2 regions of the Anaerostipes sp. AF04-45 genome follow, and region 2 is predicted to be linked to the other one. Evidence: a T-box and tRNA genes for the amino acid it is inferred to sense, from the RefSeq annotation. Region 2 holds a T-box; the other holds one or more tRNA genes.

Region 1 (8,155 bases), on a different contig from region 2:
GCTGCTTTCAGGGTAGTATAAAGACATCTTTTGATATACGGATCAGGGGGAATGATGTTTCCGGAGCAGAGGTTGTCTATCCGCAAAGGTATTACTATTATGAGGGAAAACCAGTTACGCCGAAACCATCGGTGAGCCTGAACGGAAGACATCTGGAAGAAGGGAGAGACTACTGCATAGAGTACATGGGGAACAATGGTATCGGCTTTGGCTGTGCCTGTCTGACCGGGATCAATGATTACTATGGTCAGAATTTTTCTTATTACCAGATCATACGGAGAAAAGACAACAATAAAAAATACGAAAAAATCAGCTTTGTCTCTCAGCCCAAAAACAGTGTATATACCGGAAAATCAATCTTCAGGACGGTCAGAGTAAAAAGCGGCAACCGGGTTTTAAAGTTAAACAAAGATTATACGGTGAAGTATACTGCAAATAAAAATTGCGGAAAAGCCAGGATGGAAGTCATAGGAAAAGGGGGTTATACAGGAAAGATCAAAAGGTATTTTGTAATTGTTCCAAAGAAAGCGCGGATCGGGAAGATAAAAGCCGGGAAAAAGAAGGTAAAAGTTTATATCAGGAAAAGTCCCGGCAAGCCAAGCGGTTATCAAATCTGCTGGTCAGCAGGAAAAAAGTTTTCTAAATCAAAGTCTGTATTTACCGCCGGAACAGTGCGTTGGATGAGAAGACTGAAACGAAAAAAATATTACTGCATAAAGGTACGGGCATATAAGACGATAAATGGAAAGAAATATTTTGGAAGTTACAGCGGGATAAAAAGAGTGAAGATAAAATAAAACAGGACTTATCCCGGAATTTCCCGGAAAACGAATGAAAGTAATGCTGCGTCTTGATATAATAGAAAAGGTACCAGTTATATAAAGAGAAAGGGATGGAGCATATGAGAGCCTTTGATAAATGGCGGTTTCGGGTAAAGCCTCAAAAGATCATTTTTTTAGATATCGACGGTGTGCTGAACTCTATGGAACTGTTTGATAAACTGGAAGAAAGAGACATGGAGCCGTTCATGGGCATCGATGTGGATGAAGATAATTTAGAACAGCTGAGATATATCGTGGAGAAGACGGGGGCACAGATTGTCCTGTCGTCAAGCTGGCGCCATGCGTGGCATGAAAAAGGGCCGATGATCAGGGTAGGGAGAGCATTGGATCAGGCCATGGCTTCCTATGGCCTGAAGATTATATCAAAAACGAAACATCTCCATAAAGGAAACCGTTCGCTGGAAGTAAAAGACTGGATGCGCGGGAAACGCATCCGGTCTTTCGTGATTCTTGATGATACGGATTATGATTGGGAAGAGTACAGCCTGGGAGAACACTGGGTCCGCACAAGCTTCATGGAAGGCGGGCTTACCAGAGAGCTGGCCGGAAAGGCAGTGGATATTTTAAATCAAAGTTCTTAATCCAGGATGATCCCTTCGGTAGAAATGGTGATAACATTGAGCGGAATGGATTTTTTGCTCTGTTCAAGGGCAGTGCGCACCGCATATTCCAGTCCTCCGCAGCAGGGGACTTCCATCCGGGTGACGGTGATGCTCTTTAAATTGTTTTGGCGGATGATCTCTGTCAGCTTTTCTGAGTAGTCCACGGGGTCCAGTTTTGGACAGCCGACTAAGGTGACTTTCTGTTTCATAAACTGTTCGTGAAAGTTTCCGTGTGCGAATGCGGTACAGTCGGCGGCAACCAAAAGGTGGGCGTTGTCAAAGTACGGGGCGTTCACAGGCACCAGCTGGATCTGAACCGGCCATTGGCGCAGCGCACTCATATTATTCTTTCTCTGGTTTTCAAGAACTGCCGCTTTGTTGTAGTCCGGGGCCTCCCTGTCTTCAAAGGAGATGGCGCCGGTCGGACACATTGGAAGGCAGTTTCCGAGTCCGTCGCAGTAATCATCCCGGATCAGTTTTGCTTTTCCGCCGATCATCTGAATGGCACCTTCGTGGCAGGCAGAAGCGCAGAGACCGCATCCATTACATTTTTCCTCATCTATTTTAATTATTTGTCGTATCATTTTTAATTTCCTCCTTGAGTTTGTAATCTCATCATACTATAATGAGCACGAGTTGTCTGTTGAAAAATCAACATATTTAGAGGAGAGTTGTAAAATGGAGCAAATATTATCTCATTGTCCCCTGTTCCGAGGAATAAAAGAGGAGGACTTAGAGGGGATGCTGGGCTGTCTGTCAGCCAGAAAAGAAACGTATGCTTCCAGGGATACTATTTGTCTGAATGGAGACAGGATGGATGAAGTGGGGATTATCGTGGAAGGAGAAGTCCTGATTGTCAGAGATGATTTTGAGGGGAGGAGAGCGATTCTTGCCCATATTGGGCCGGGTGATGTGTTCGGAGAGACCTATGGCTGTCTTCCGGATGCGGAGCTACCTGTATCGGTTGAATGTGCCAGAGATTGTACGGTGTTGTTCTTGAATTACCATAAGGTACTGACGACCTGCGACGCCAGCTGTGCGTTTCACCAGAGGCTGATTGAAAATATGGTTGTGCTTTTGGCTGAAAAGAATGTACGTTTGAATCAAAAGCTGGAGTGTCTTGAAAAAAGGACTACAAGGGAAAAGATTCTTGCATATATAAACCAGGAACAGGAGAAGCAGAAAACATCCCGGATTAAGCTTCCTTTTTCTAAAAAAGATCTGGCCGATTATCTGTGTGTGGACAGGAGCGGTATGATGGTGGAGCTGAGAAAACTCCAGACGGAAGGTGTTTTGTCTGTTGAGAAAAATATCATTGCGGTTGAAAAGAGACAGGATAATTCCGCAGGGTGACAAAAAATCTAAAAAAGTTCTTGATTTGGGCTTTATGATATGGTAAAGTATAGAAGTCGCAGAAATGAGACATGCCCAGATAGCTCAGTCGGTAGAGCAGAGGACTGAAAATCCTCGTGTCGCTGGTTCGATTCCGGCTCTGGGCATTACAGAGAATTGAAAAGACTCTGTCATATATGCGGGTGTAGTTCAATGGTAGAACTCCAGCCTTCCAAGCTGATCACGTGGGTTCGATTCCCATCACCCGCTTAGCAAGCCGTTTTAGAGATATCTCTAAGATGGCTTTTTTCTTTCTTCCGCGGCAGCTTTGACCGGCTTGCAAAAGCTGCGGGATCAAAAGAGTGAGAAAAAGGAGTGGATTGTACATGGAACTTACGGTGAGACAGTTTAAAAAAGAAGATTTAGAAGAGATGACAGCGATATGGAATCAGGTAGTGGAGGAGGCCAATGCGTTTCCGCAGGAAGATACTTTTTCTTTAAAGGAAGCAGAAGAATTTTTTGCAGGCCAGTCTTATACTGGGGTGGCTGAATCGGATGGAAAGATTCTTGGACTTTATATACTGCATCCGAATAATGTAGGCAGGTGCGGACATTTATCTAATGCCTCCTATGCGGTCAGCAAAGATGCAAGAGGACGGCATATTGGAGAACAGCTGGTTTTGGACTGTATGGAAAGGGCGAGAGAGCTGGGATATAAAATTCTGCAGTTTAATGCGGTGGTAGCGTCTAATCAGGGTGCGCTGAGACTTTATGACCGGCTTGGATTTCAGCGGCTCGGGACAGTGCCCGGGGGCTACCGCTTGGCAGACGGCAGATATGAAGACATTATTTTATTTTATATCACACTGTAATATAATAAAAGAAAACCGTAGATGAAAGAGATTCATAAAGGAGAAGGTCATGGATTACAATGAATTGGCGCTGAAGATGCACGAAGAAAACAGAGGAAAAGTGGCAGTAAGGTCAAAGGTGACGGTTGAGACGAGAGAAGATCTGAGTACAGCTTATACACCCGGAGTGGCAGAACCGTGCCGAAAGATCAGGGACTGCAAAGAGGATGTGTACCGCTACACTGCAAAAGGAAATCTGGTAGCTGTGGTTTCCGACGGGACAGCAGTGCTTGGCCTTGGTGATATCGGACCGGAGGCGGCCATGCCGGTCATGGAAGGAAAAGCGATTTTATTTAAAGAGTTTGCCGATATCGATGCGTTTCCGATCTGTCTGGACACGAAAGATGCGGAAGAGATCATAAAGACAGTAAAAAATCTGGCGCCTACATTCGGAGGGATCAATCTGGAAGATATCTCTGCGCCGAGATGTTTTGAAATAGAACGCAGGCTGAAAGAAGAGCTGGATATACCGGTGTTTCATGACGATCAGCACGGGACAGCCATTGTCGTGGCAGCAGGGCTGATCAATGCGCTGAAATTTACGGGAAAGAAGCTGGAAGATGCAAAGATAGTGATCAACGGAGCGGGTTCTGCCGGTATTTCTATCTGTAAGCTTCTGCTTCAGTTCGGGGTAAAAGACGCGGTGCTCGTTGACCAGAAAGGCGCCCTGTGTCCGGGGGAAGCGTGGATGAACGATGCGCAGAAAGAAATGGCTGAAAAAACAAATAAAGACAGACAGACAGGAGATCTCTCTGAGATTATGAAGGGAAAAGACGTGTTTATCGGCGTTTCTGCACCGAATATTGTCACATCAGAGATGGTCGCGTCTATGGCAAAGGACCCGGTAGTATTTGCCATGGCAAATCCAGTGCCTGAGATTATGCCGGATGAGGCGAAAAAAGGCGGGGCGAAGGTGGTAGCTACCGGCCGTTCGGATTTTCCGAATCAGATCAATAACGTGCTGGTGTTCCCTGGAATTTTCCGCGGGGCTTTGGATGCCAGAGCTTCTCAGATTACAGAAGAGATGAAGATGGCGGCGGCCCGGGCAATCGCGGGAATCATAGCTGAGGAAGAATTAAACGAGGATTATATTATCCCCGGAGTGTTCGATAAGCGGGTTTGCAGTGCGGTTGCAGATGCGGTAAAGGCAGAGAGCCGGAAATAAATTAATGGTTGAAATTTTTGGTCCAGTCTTGTAGAATATGTAGTGCACTACATATGGAGGCGGATTATGAACCAGGAACGGGAAATCGGAGCCAGATTTAAACATATCCACGATAAGTTTACTCAGCATATGAATCAGAAACTGCGCTGCCTGAATGTGACTTATTCCCAGATGGAACTGCTTTTATATCTGGCAGAACATCAGAATCGGAAGATAACCCAGAAAGATATCGGAGAATTCATGAGAGTGAAACATTCCACGGTCATCGGTATTTTAAGGCGTCTGGAGACGAAAGGATTTTTATACTGTGTTGTGGATGAAGAGAATAAGAGATGCCGCAATGTGATTCTCACACAGAAAGGGCTGGATTTAAAAAGTGAAATGGAAGTCCACCTGAGAGAAGAAGAAATGCGCATCAGAAAAGCATTGTCGGAAGAAGAGTCGCAAAGACTCTGTGAATTGCTCGGAAAAGTACTCGAAAGCCTGGAATAAGATAGAAAACAGCAGATGAAAGTGCCCTGCGGCGCTTTCATTTTTATTACAGACGTGAAATTTTATTAGAGTCCATTATGTAGCTGGCTGCATTTACGATAAAAGGAGGAAGAAACGAATGGATAATAAGGTATTTGAATCATATCCGGTGCCTAAAGCGGTGGCCACGCTGGCCCTGCCCACAGTGCTGAGTATGCTTGTAACTATTTTTTATAATATGGCCGACACTTTTTTTGTCGGACAGACCGGAGACCCAAACCAGGTTGCGGCAGTGTCTCTGACGACGCCGGTATTTATGCTGCTCATGGCGGTAGGAAATATTTTTGGCATCGGCGGATGTTCCTATATCTCCAGGATGCTTGGAGAGGGAGAGACAGAAAAGGTAAAGAAGATCAGCAGTTTTTGCTTTTATGGCAGTATCATAGCAGGCGTCATCATGATGATCGTCTTTCTGGGAGGAATGCCGGTTATTCTGAAACTGATCGGATGCAGTCCCAACACAGAAGAATACGCGCGGAGCTATCTGACCTATATCGGTCTGGGATCTGTCTTTGTCGTAATCTCCATGGCCTTTAACAATGTAGTCAGAGGAGAGGGAGCCGCCAAGATTTCCATGATCGGAATGATGATCGGGACCATCGTCAATATCGTGCTGGACCCGGTGATGATTCTGGGCATGAACATGGGAGTCGCGGGTGCGGCCATCGCAACTATCATCGGAAATATTTGTACGGTTGTGTTTTATCTGTTTTTCTTTGCAAAGATGAAGACAGGACTTTCAATTTCACCGAAGCACTTTACGGCAAAAGAAAGAATCCTTTCGGGGGTATTTGCCATTGGGATACCCGCGTCGATCAATAATATTCTGATGAGCACAGCAAACATTATTCTGAATAATTTTCTCGCATCTTACGGTGACATTCCGGTGGCGGCCATGGGTGTAGCTATGAAGGCAAATATGCTAGTCATTCTCGTGCAGATCGGACTGGGCTCAGGTGTCGCTCCTCTGATCGGATACTGTTACGGGTCAGGAAATCTGGAGAAGATGAAGAAGACGATGAAGTTTTCCATGGCATGCAATGTGATCATGGGAACAGTGCTGTCACTGCTTTATCTGCTGTTTACAGAGCCGATCATCCAGGCATTTATCAACGACGGATCGGTGGTAGCCCACGGTGTGAGAATGCTGAGAGTTTTAATGATCTCCGGCCCGGTTATCGGCATCATGTTCGTCTTTATGTTTGGGTTCCAGGCGATGGGAAAAGCAATTCCGTCCCTGATCCTGTCACTGAGCCGGCAGGGGCTTGTATTCTTCCCGGTTCTGCTGATCACAAATTATTTATTTGGACTTGAGGGAATCGTATTTGCCCAGCCTGTGGCGGATTTGGCGTCGCTGGGTGTTTCCTTCCTGCTGTTTATAAAGATAGCAAAGGAATTGAAGGAAAGAGAGAAAGAACTGGAATTACAAAAGGCGGAAGCATAAAAAGAGCCATGGAATCGGTATTTAAAACCATTCCATGGCTCTTTTTGAGGCAATTATTACTCGATTTCTTCTGTCTCGATCATGAATTTGACACTGCCTTTTGTTCCTTTTGCTTTTTTTGTAAAGGTCTGATACTTATCGCCCTGTTTTACCGTGTCATTGATCCGGTCCAGAGTGTTTTGGACATCATGGTCCATGATGTTTACCAGACGTTTTATGCCGTCCTGGTTAAACTGAATCAGGCCCGTATTGAGGGTGTCAGCCCCTGTGTACAGTGCATCTGTACCGGAGGAAAGTTTGCTGCCGCCGGATGCCAGCGTGCCGGTCGCGGAACTCAATTTTTTGCCCCCAGATGCTGCGGTGTGGATTCCCTGTCCCAGCTGGTTGGTTCCGGATACCAGACTGCTCTGCCCGGATGACAGATCTCCGGCGCCTTTATTCAGTTTCACTGCCGCCGAACGGAGACTGGATGCAGCAGTGGTCAGTTCTCTGGTGTCCAGGCTGCTTAATTTTTTAAAGGATGCCTGAGTGGACGGATCGCTCAGTTTCTGGATCAATGCCTTTGCGGGAGCTAAGGAAGAGGATAAAGCCTTGCTCTGCTGGTCGATAGTGTCATTTTCGTCTTTCATCTTGCCCTGAATGGCCTGCATGGTTCCGATTGCAGTTTTAATATCACCAATGTCAGAGGCATCCGTAACCGTTCCTCTGCCGAGCATAGCGGTAAGGCTGTCGATTTGTCCCTGAAGTGCCTGGCTGTACTGAATATTGGCGCTTTTGATGGTCTCAAAAGAGGAAGTAATGGAGTCCAGACCGGAAGCAAGCTCCTGAAGTTTTTTCTGGCTCGGAAGGCTGCCGGTCAGAGATTTCATACTTTCCAGACCGGAGGCAAGCTCCTTCATCATAGATGGAAGAGACTTTGTTTTCTTCTCCAGTTCGCTGGTCCCTGCCTTTAGATCCTTGGTGCCTTTGCTGAGTTTTTTGGCTCCGGAAATAAGATCATCCTTTTTATCGTCCAGAGTATTTAAGCCTTTGGACAGTTCTTTGGTCTTTTTGTTGAGGACTGCGGTGCCGTTTTTCAGAGTTTTGGAAGCATCCCTTAACTCCTTAACGCCTGAGAGCAGTTCCCCGGAACCATTTACCAGTTTCTCTGATGCATTGGAGAGAGTAGTCAGAGAATCATTCAGTTCATCGATCGAATCCGCTTTATCCAGGCCGAACTCTGAGAGAGTGTCGGCAGATGCCACGGTTGCAGTTACTGTCATCTGGAAATCCTTCACATCCGCAGTAAATTCAAAGGAATCCGGAATATTAAATTTTTGGCCGATGGC
Region 2 (8,155 bases):
GCGGTTTTGTACATTCTCTTCAAATCCAATATAAAAATAAAAAAGACGCACCGATGATCGCCTTTATTGCGGCATCAGAATTACAGTCAGACCTGCTTCATTCCATCAGCCCTGTCATCCTGAACTTTCCTTCCGCAAAAGACCGGCCGCAATCAGAGTTGATTTCGATTCTATTGAATATGATCCAAAAAGAGAGCAACCGTTTAGATAAAACAATGTTTGTATCTTCCCAATTCATTCAGCTGATTTTACATAAGTGCAGCAACCTGCATCAATTAGAAAATGAGATTTTATATACAATTTCAAGGATTCTCTATACATCAAGTACTGCAGGCAAAAACAATGAACTTATGTTAGATGCATCGGTCTTGTTTGATAATGAAAGGGAGAATTTTATAAAATCCATTCCTGAACTAAAGGCAGAGATCCCTGACAAGATACAGATCAGACCAAACGGAGAAATTGAGTTTGATCAATTGTTTCTAAACTCCAATGAGCCTTTGGCTGAAACAAAAAATATAGTTTCAGATTTCTTTTCAAAGCAGCTGCTGATCTGTTCCAGGGTGACTGCCGCTGTATCTGAGAACAGTTATTCCGGCGATAGGCTTATTTCAGGGATCACAAAAGCATTCAATAAAAGTGTATTCTGCCAGGACCCATTTTTAAAAGAAAAAGTGGAACATATGATTCTGTCTGTATTCCGGAAAGATAAAAGTCTGGATATTGTGAAGGAAACCCCTTCTATGGACATTCAAACACCACAGATGAAAGCACTGTTAAACAATCTGATTCAATTAGCACAGACAAACCACTGCAAACTGTCAAAAACCCAAGAAAAAATGATCCAATCTATACTGACATATGCCCACTTAATCATGAGTGATATCCATATTCCTGTGATCATTACCTCAAAATATCATTTGTTGGCAAGTAATTACGCAAATATATTCAATTTATTCTTTGACCGGAGAATCATACATACTTTTCCTGCTGTTTTATCCGAAAAAAGAAATGAGAAACGAACGAATCTTGAGAACTTATATGAATTTGCGGTCAGCATCAATCGGGGACAGGGGGTCCTGATCTTATCAGACGCGGATATGAAACAAACCATTACCAATTACTTTTTTCCTAAGACGAAGGTATTGTCTTATAATGTCCAGTTTCATTCCTTTATTCTGGTGAAAGAGATTTTAAAGCTGTCTGTGAAGAAAAATGCCAGTATTATTTCCATCATCCCAAACCTGTTAATAAGCCAGAATGATGAGATGAAGATATTAAAAGACAACCAGTTAAAGAGTTATACTTTAAGATCCGCAGATAAACATCTCTTGTTTGCGTCCAAGCTTACCCCCGGAATCAATACGTTTACAACGAATGAACTATTTTTTCGTGCTCTGAGAGCAATTGCAAAGAAGCTTGATATCAAGTTAAATAACAGCCTGATCTTTGAATTCCTTTTTCATGCAAACTGTATCTTATTTCAGAAGAAACATAATTTTGATTTTTCTAAAAATGTCATGGATCACATGGATATTGATTATGCTGTCTTAGAGGTCATCCAGGAGAAAATACAGGAGCTGTCCTCGCCTGATTTTCATGTATCTGCATTTACCATGAAGGATTATCAGATTCTGTATGAGGCTGTTTTCCACAGTGCGCTGCAGAGCTTATGGGAGAGATAAAGAATCGGTTTTCCGTCTTGACATTCCGCTTTTGTGTGATAAAATAAGGAATGATAAAGACAGAGAAGGTGCACAGTAAGGAAGTCTTTCCCGAATTTCACACCGGAGTCGTATCCCTGAAAGAACAGTAGGGGATAACGTTATCTGCACGTTACGCAGGAGACTAAGAGCCAGGTCGTTTTTTCCTGGAATTAGGGTGGTACCGCGAGATGATTCCCGTCCCTTATATATTTTATATAAGGGATGGGATTTTTTTCATTCTATTAGATCAGATTATAAAACAAGGAGAAGTGATTATGAAGGAGAAACTTGAGGCGATTAAAAAAGAAGCCTTGGAGAAGATCAACACAGCAGATGCCATGGACACTCTGAATGATATCAGGATAGCGGTTCTGGGCAAAAAGGGAGAACTTACCCAGGTATTAAAAGGCATGAAGAATGTTGCCAAAGAAGAACGTCCGATGGTCGGACAGATGGTCAATGACACGAGGGCAGCCGTAGAACAGGCATTGGAAAAGGAGATGGCTCTTCTTAAGAAAAAGATTATGGAAGAAAAGCTCAAAACAGAAGTTATTGATGTGACGCTTCCGGGGAAAGTCCATGAGAAAGGACACCGCCATCCGAACCAGATTGCTCTTGAAGACTTGGAACGGGTATTCATCGGAATGGGTTATGAAGTCGTGGAAGGCCCGGAGGTAGAATACGATAAGTATAATTTCGAGATGCTCAATATCCCGGAAAACCATCCGGCAAAAGATGAGCAGGATACCTTCTTTATTTCAAAGGATATTCTTCTGCGCACCCAGACTTCACCGGTACAGGCACGGGTCATGGAGACCGGACAGATGCCGATCCGTATGATTGCTCCGGGACGGGTGTTCCGCTCTGACGAGGTGGATGCCACCCATTCACCGTCATTCCATCAGGTCGAAGGTCTGGTCGTGGACAAGGGAATCACCTTTGCGGACTTAAAGGGAACCCTTCAGCAGTTTGCCACAGAGTTTTTCGGACCGGAGACAAAGGTGAAATTCCGTCCGCATCACTTCCCATTCACAGAGCCGAGTGCGGAAGTGGACATCACTTGCTTTAAGTGCGGAGGGAAAGGATGCCGTATGTGCAAGGGCAGCGGATGGATCGAGATTCTCGGATGCGGTATGGTGCACCCGAATGTTCTGCGGGCTTGCGGGATCGACCCGGAAGTTTATTCAGGATTTGCATTCGGAATCGGTCTGGAACGTGTGGCGCTCCTGAAGTATGAGATTGACGATATGCGCCTGCTGTATGAAAACGATAAGAGATTTTTGAGCCAGTTTTAATTTTCGGGCGGCAAAGGCAAGTGAATATATTTAGATTTTGAAGGAGAATAGAGAATGAATACACCAATTTCTTGGATCAGGGCATATGTGCCGGATCTTGACTGTACGATACAGGAATATGTAGATAAGATGACACTTTCCGGGTCCAATGTGGAATGCTATGAAGAATTAGATAAAAATCTGGAAAAGATCGTAGTGGGAAAAATTCTTTCCATAGAGAAGCATCCGGATGCCGACAAACTGATCGTTTGTCAGGTGGATGTGGGGACGGAAAATGTCCAGATCGTCACCGGAGCAAAGAATGTTTCTGAGGGTGATTTGGTACCGGTCGTTTTAGCAGGGGGGAAAGTGGCCGGCGGCCATGACGGAAGCCCAAACCCGGAAGAGGGAATTAAAATCAAAAAAGGAAAGCTTCGGGGAGTGCCGTCCTTTGGCATGATGTGTTCCGTGGAAGAACTGGGTACAAGCAGAGATATGTATCCGGAAGCACCGGAAGACGGGATTTATATCTTTCAGAAAGATGTAAAACCGGGAGATGATGCGGTAAAAGCGATGGGACTCCGTGACCAGGTGGTGGAATTTGAGATTACTTCAAACCGTGTGGACTGTTTCAGTATGGTTGGAATGGCCAGAGAAGTTGCGGCAACGTTTCGAAAAGAATTTCATCCGCCGGTTGTGACAAAGACAGGCAATGACGAAGATGTCAATGATTTTATCAAAGTTACCGTAAAAGATACAGATCTTTGTCCCCGCTATACAGCAAGAGTTGTGAAAAATATCAAACTTGCACCGTCGCCGGAATGGATGCAGAGAAGGCTTGCAGCTATGGGAATCCGTCCGATCAACAATTTGGTGGACATCACCAACTATGTGATGGAAGAATACGGCCAGCCGATGCATGCTTATGATCTGGACACCATAGCAGGAAGCGAGATCATTGTGCGGAGAGCAAATGACGGAGACAAATTTACAACTCTGGACGGTGAAGAACGGAATTTAGACAGTGATGTGCTCATGATCTGTGACGGAGAAAAAGAAGTTGGAATCGCAGGTATTATGGGCGGTGAAAACTCTATGGTCACGGATGATATCAAGACTCTTTTATTTGAGGCCGCATGCTTCAACGGAACGAACATCCGCCTGTCTTCCAAGAGGATCGGCCTTCGGACCGACGCTTCCAGTAAGTTTGAAAAAGGTCTGGATCCGGAAAACGCTATGGCCGCTATGGACCGTGCGTGCCAGCTGATCGAAGAATTGGGAGCAGGGGAAGTAATTGGAGGGGCAGTGGATGTCTATCCGAATCCAAAGCAGCCTGTGCGTCTTCCATTAGAGGCTGACAAGATCAATGCACTGCTCGGAACCAATATTTCCATGGAAGAAATGATCGAATACTTCAGACGTCTCGATGTTAAATACGATATGGATGCAAATGAACTTATCATTCCTTCTTTCAGGCAGGATTTGAACTGTATGGCAGACCTGGCAGAGGAGGTGGCGAGATTTTATGGATATGACAATATTCCGGTCACTCTGCCGAGAGGAGAGGCTACAGCGGGTAAAAAGCCGTTTAAGATCCGTGTAGAAGATATTGCAAGAGAATCTGTAGAGCAGAATGGATTCAGCGGCGGTATGTGCTATTCTTTCGAGAGTCCGAAAGTATTCGATATGCTGCTGATTCCGGAGGGTGCAAAAGAGAGGGAAGCCATTAAGATATCCAATCCGCTGGGAGAGGATTTCAGTATCATGAGGACTGTTTCACTAAATGGTATGATGACTTCGCTGGCCAATAACTACAGCCACAGAAATCAGAATGTGCGTCTTTATGAGTTCGGCAACATCTATATCCCAAAAGCACTTCCGCTCACGGAACTTCCGGAGGAACGGATGCAGCTTACTCTGGGAATGTACGGTGACGGTGATTTCTTTACACTGAAGGGAGTCTTGGAAGATGTCTTTAAGGATCTCGGACTCGGCGGCACATCCGAATATGTTCCGACCAAGGAGCATTCTTTTATGCATCCGGGACGTCAGGCAGACGTTTTAGTCGGCGGAACTAAAGCTGCCTATATCGGTCAGATGCATCCGCAGGCTGTAGAAAACTATGGTATGAAAGGCGAAGTATATGTGGCTGTCATTGATATGCCGATCCTTACCGAGCAGGCGACCTTTGACCGTAAATATACAGGAGTGGCAAAATTCCCTGCGATGAAGAGGGATCTTAGTATGGTAATGAAAAAAGAGATATTTGTCGGCCAGATTGAAAAGATCTTCAGAGACAAGGGAGGAACACTGCTGGAAGGCTTTGAACTTTTTGATGTCTATGAAGGCGATCAGATCCAAAAGGGATGTAAGTCAGTGGCATATTCCCTGACCTTCCGTGCCCAGGACAGGACATTGGAGGAAGCAGAGATCAATAAAATCGTCGATAAGATTTTAGAAGAATTAAAGACATTAGGTATTGAACTTAGGGCATAAGCGGAAAATAAGAGGAAATAATAAGAAGGGTAGAGAATGTGCAGATACTGCAGATATTTCTGCTCTTCTTTTCTTTTTTGTTAAAAATATTACAAAATAGTTACATATATTATAAAAATGTGCTATAATACCGTTGAAAATGTCACAGGAGGATATAAGAAATGAGCTATTTGAAAGGAATGATCGAGGAAATGCAGGAAACAGAAGGAAAAAAGCACAAACAAAAAAAAGTCATTATTTGCATTCTGGCGGTTCTGATTCTTATGGCAGCTGGTTTCTTGGGATACCGTGTTTATGCGAACTACAAAGAAGAACAGTTCTTTAAAAGCGTAAAACTAAGAGAGATTAAAGTAAAGCCTATGACACTTGAACACAAGGAAAAAGATGTGTTCACAGAAGCTTATCAGAAAGAATCCCAAAATCAGATTGACAAGCAAAAGAAAAAAGACTATACCATCCAGAAACCTATGGTGATCCAAAATGCATATGGGACAAATACGACGGCTTTGTACTATTACGGAAAAACAGACCGGGCTTCTTATGCAGTATGTACGGTAGAAGCACCTGATGCGGGGGCAGCAGTATACAAACATACGCTGAAGGGGAAAAAGAAGTACAGCACGACCCATGAATATCAGATCATTGGGCTGTCAGCCGGTACGAGAAATAAGGTGACCATGGAATTTTTTAACGAAGATGGAAGAGCTGTTGAAAAGCAGTACTTCTATGTGGATATACCGGAAGACGATGTTATTCCAAGGGTGCTGAAAAAGACAAAGGGAAGTTCCTCACAGAAGATGGAGGACGGGCTGTTTGCACTGTTGGGGCATGACAAGGCACAGAATGCAAATATTTATCTCTATGACAATAATGGAGTGAACCGGGGAAGGATGCCTTTAAATGACTATCGCACAGACCGTCTGCTCTTTGTCGGCGATGATATGGCTTACTCTTACGATTTTAACAAGATCGCCATGGTCAACAGGCTGGGGAAAGTCACAAAGACTTATGATCTTGGAGAAAATTATGAATTTCATCATGACTTTCTTTATGCAGAAAAACAAAATAAAATTATCTGCCTCGTCAATGACAAAAAACAGGATACCATTGAGGACATTGTAATTTCTGTTGATGTAAAGACGGGAGAAGTAAAGGAACTGATTGATTTTGAAGACTATTTTAAGACCATGCGGCTTCTGGCATACCGTCCGAAGAAAAACACTTATGGAGGAACGGGACTTGACTGGCTTCATTTAAACTCCATGAATATGATCGATGATGACAGTATGATTTTCAGCAGCAGGGAGCAGAGCACGCTTATTAAGATGAAAAATGTGTTTGAAAAACCGGAAGTGGATTATCTGATCCATGGAGGCACGATCTATAATGGAACGGATTATAAGAAATATCTGCTGAAAAAAGAAGGAAATTTTGTTGGCCAGGCGGGACAGCATACAATTTCGGTGGAACATGATAAGTCACTTCCGAAAGGCCAGTATTATCTCTACATGTTCAATAATAATTACGGATATTCTGCCACGATCAAGAATTTTGACTGGAGTATGTTCCCGGGAACCGGAACAATGAAAGAAGGGGAGAAGTCTATGTATTATAAGTATCTCGTGGATGAAAACAAGAGGACTTATAAACTGGTGCAGTCCTTTTCGATCCCTTACTCTCCGATCGTCAGCAGTGTTGAACACCTGAAGAATAATATTTCTTTTGGAAGCGGTACCAGCAAAACATTCGGAGAATATGACAAGGACGGAAAACTCATTTATTCCTTTTACTACGATGCGGACAAGTACTCTTACCGTGTTATGAAGTATGATTTTGAAGGATATTTATTCAGAGAATAGTTTTTGAATGACACAAAAACCCGGATATGCAGAGGTTATGCTGCATATCCGGGTTTTATTGGAGTTATGTATTTTTGGTTGTTCTCCTAGAGCTGGTCTTTCTTTTCCAGGATAGCGGCTGCAGCTGCGCAGGCAGGGCAGTCGCAGTATTCGGCGCCTTCCGCCTTGATCTCTCTGGCATGTGCCGCAACATCTTTTGCTTTGTCTGCCCCGAAAACCTGAGCTCCGGCTTCGGACTCTGCAAAACCGATCAAAGTGTCAATGGGCATAATATCTTCTTCCAATTCGGCAATGTATTTTTTTGTTTCCTCTGTCTCCGCTTCGGTGCCCACAGAATCCAGCCAGGTGTTAGCCGCATCTCTGGTTTCACTGCTGCATGTAGGAGAATCGATTAGTTCGCGGGTTTTTTCTACAACAAAATCTAATACATCTTTTTTCATAATGGGAACCTCCTCTGTCGTCCGGTTTTGATTTTATTTTACTCTTATTTAAGAAGAATTGCAATAATACCAGGTCAATAGGAAATCAAAGAAAACAGGGCTCTGCATTGCGGCGCTTTGTTTTTAATGCTATACTATCCTATTGAAAAGAAATTAGAGAAAACAGGAGCAATTATGAAAACATCAGATTTTACATTTGACCTGCCGGAAGAGCTGATCGCACAGGATCCGCTGACCGACCGTTCAAGTTCAAGATTATTAGTGTTAGACAAAGAAACAGGGGAGATAAGACACGAGGGTTTCCGGAATATTGCCGGTTATCTGAAAAGAGGAGACTGCCTTGTGTTAAACGATACGAAGGTTATCCCTGCCCGGCTGAT

Evidence for each region. The T-box of region 2 lies ahead of pheS (phenylalanine--tRNA ligase subunit alpha). A T-box ahead of a tRNA ligase gene usually reads a tRNA of that ligase, here a tRNA-Phe.
Region 1: it has a tRNA-Phe gene. The T-box ahead of pheS (phenylalanine--tRNA ligase subunit alpha) is inferred to sense a tRNA for this amino acid. The anticodon was not compared.

The regions. Positions count from the first base shown of each region.
Region 1 is NZ_QTXQ01000001.1:185,952-194,106, reverse strand. Features, by position in the region: gene DWV34_RS00940 (leucine-rich repeat protein) at 1-797, shown strand, start outside; gene DWV34_RS00935 (HAD domain-containing protein) at 893-1,423, shown strand; gene DWV34_RS00930 (ATP-binding protein) at 1,420-2,028, opposite strand; gene DWV34_RS00925 (Crp/Fnr family transcriptional regulator) at 2,123-2,797, shown strand; tRNA gene DWV34_RS00920 (tRNA-Phe) at 2,871-2,943, shown strand; tRNA gene DWV34_RS00915 (tRNA-Gly) at 2,976-3,046, shown strand; gene DWV34_RS00910 (GNAT family N-acetyltransferase) at 3,163-3,648, shown strand; gene DWV34_RS00905 (NAD(P)-dependent malic enzyme) at 3,698-4,852, shown strand; gene DWV34_RS00900 (MarR family winged helix-turn-helix transcriptional regulator) at 4,919-5,344, shown strand; gene DWV34_RS00895 (MATE family efflux transporter) at 5,463-6,827, shown strand; gene DWV34_RS00890 (X-X-X-Leu-X-X-Gly heptad) at 6,884-8,155, opposite strand, start outside.
Region 2 is NZ_QTXQ01000008.1:46,126-54,280, reverse strand. Features, by position in the region: gene DWV34_RS12570 (hypothetical protein) at 1-1,685, shown strand, start outside; T-box leader at 1,739-1,912, shown strand; gene pheS (phenylalanine--tRNA ligase subunit alpha) at 1,982-3,001, shown strand; gene pheT (phenylalanine--tRNA ligase subunit beta) at 3,056-5,476, shown strand; gene DWV34_RS12555 (aryl-sulfate sulfotransferase) at 5,638-7,335, shown strand; gene DWV34_RS12550 (hypothetical protein) at 7,422-7,775, opposite strand; gene queA (tRNA preQ1(34) S-adenosylmethionine ribosyltransferase-isomerase QueA) at 7,950-8,155, shown strand, end outside.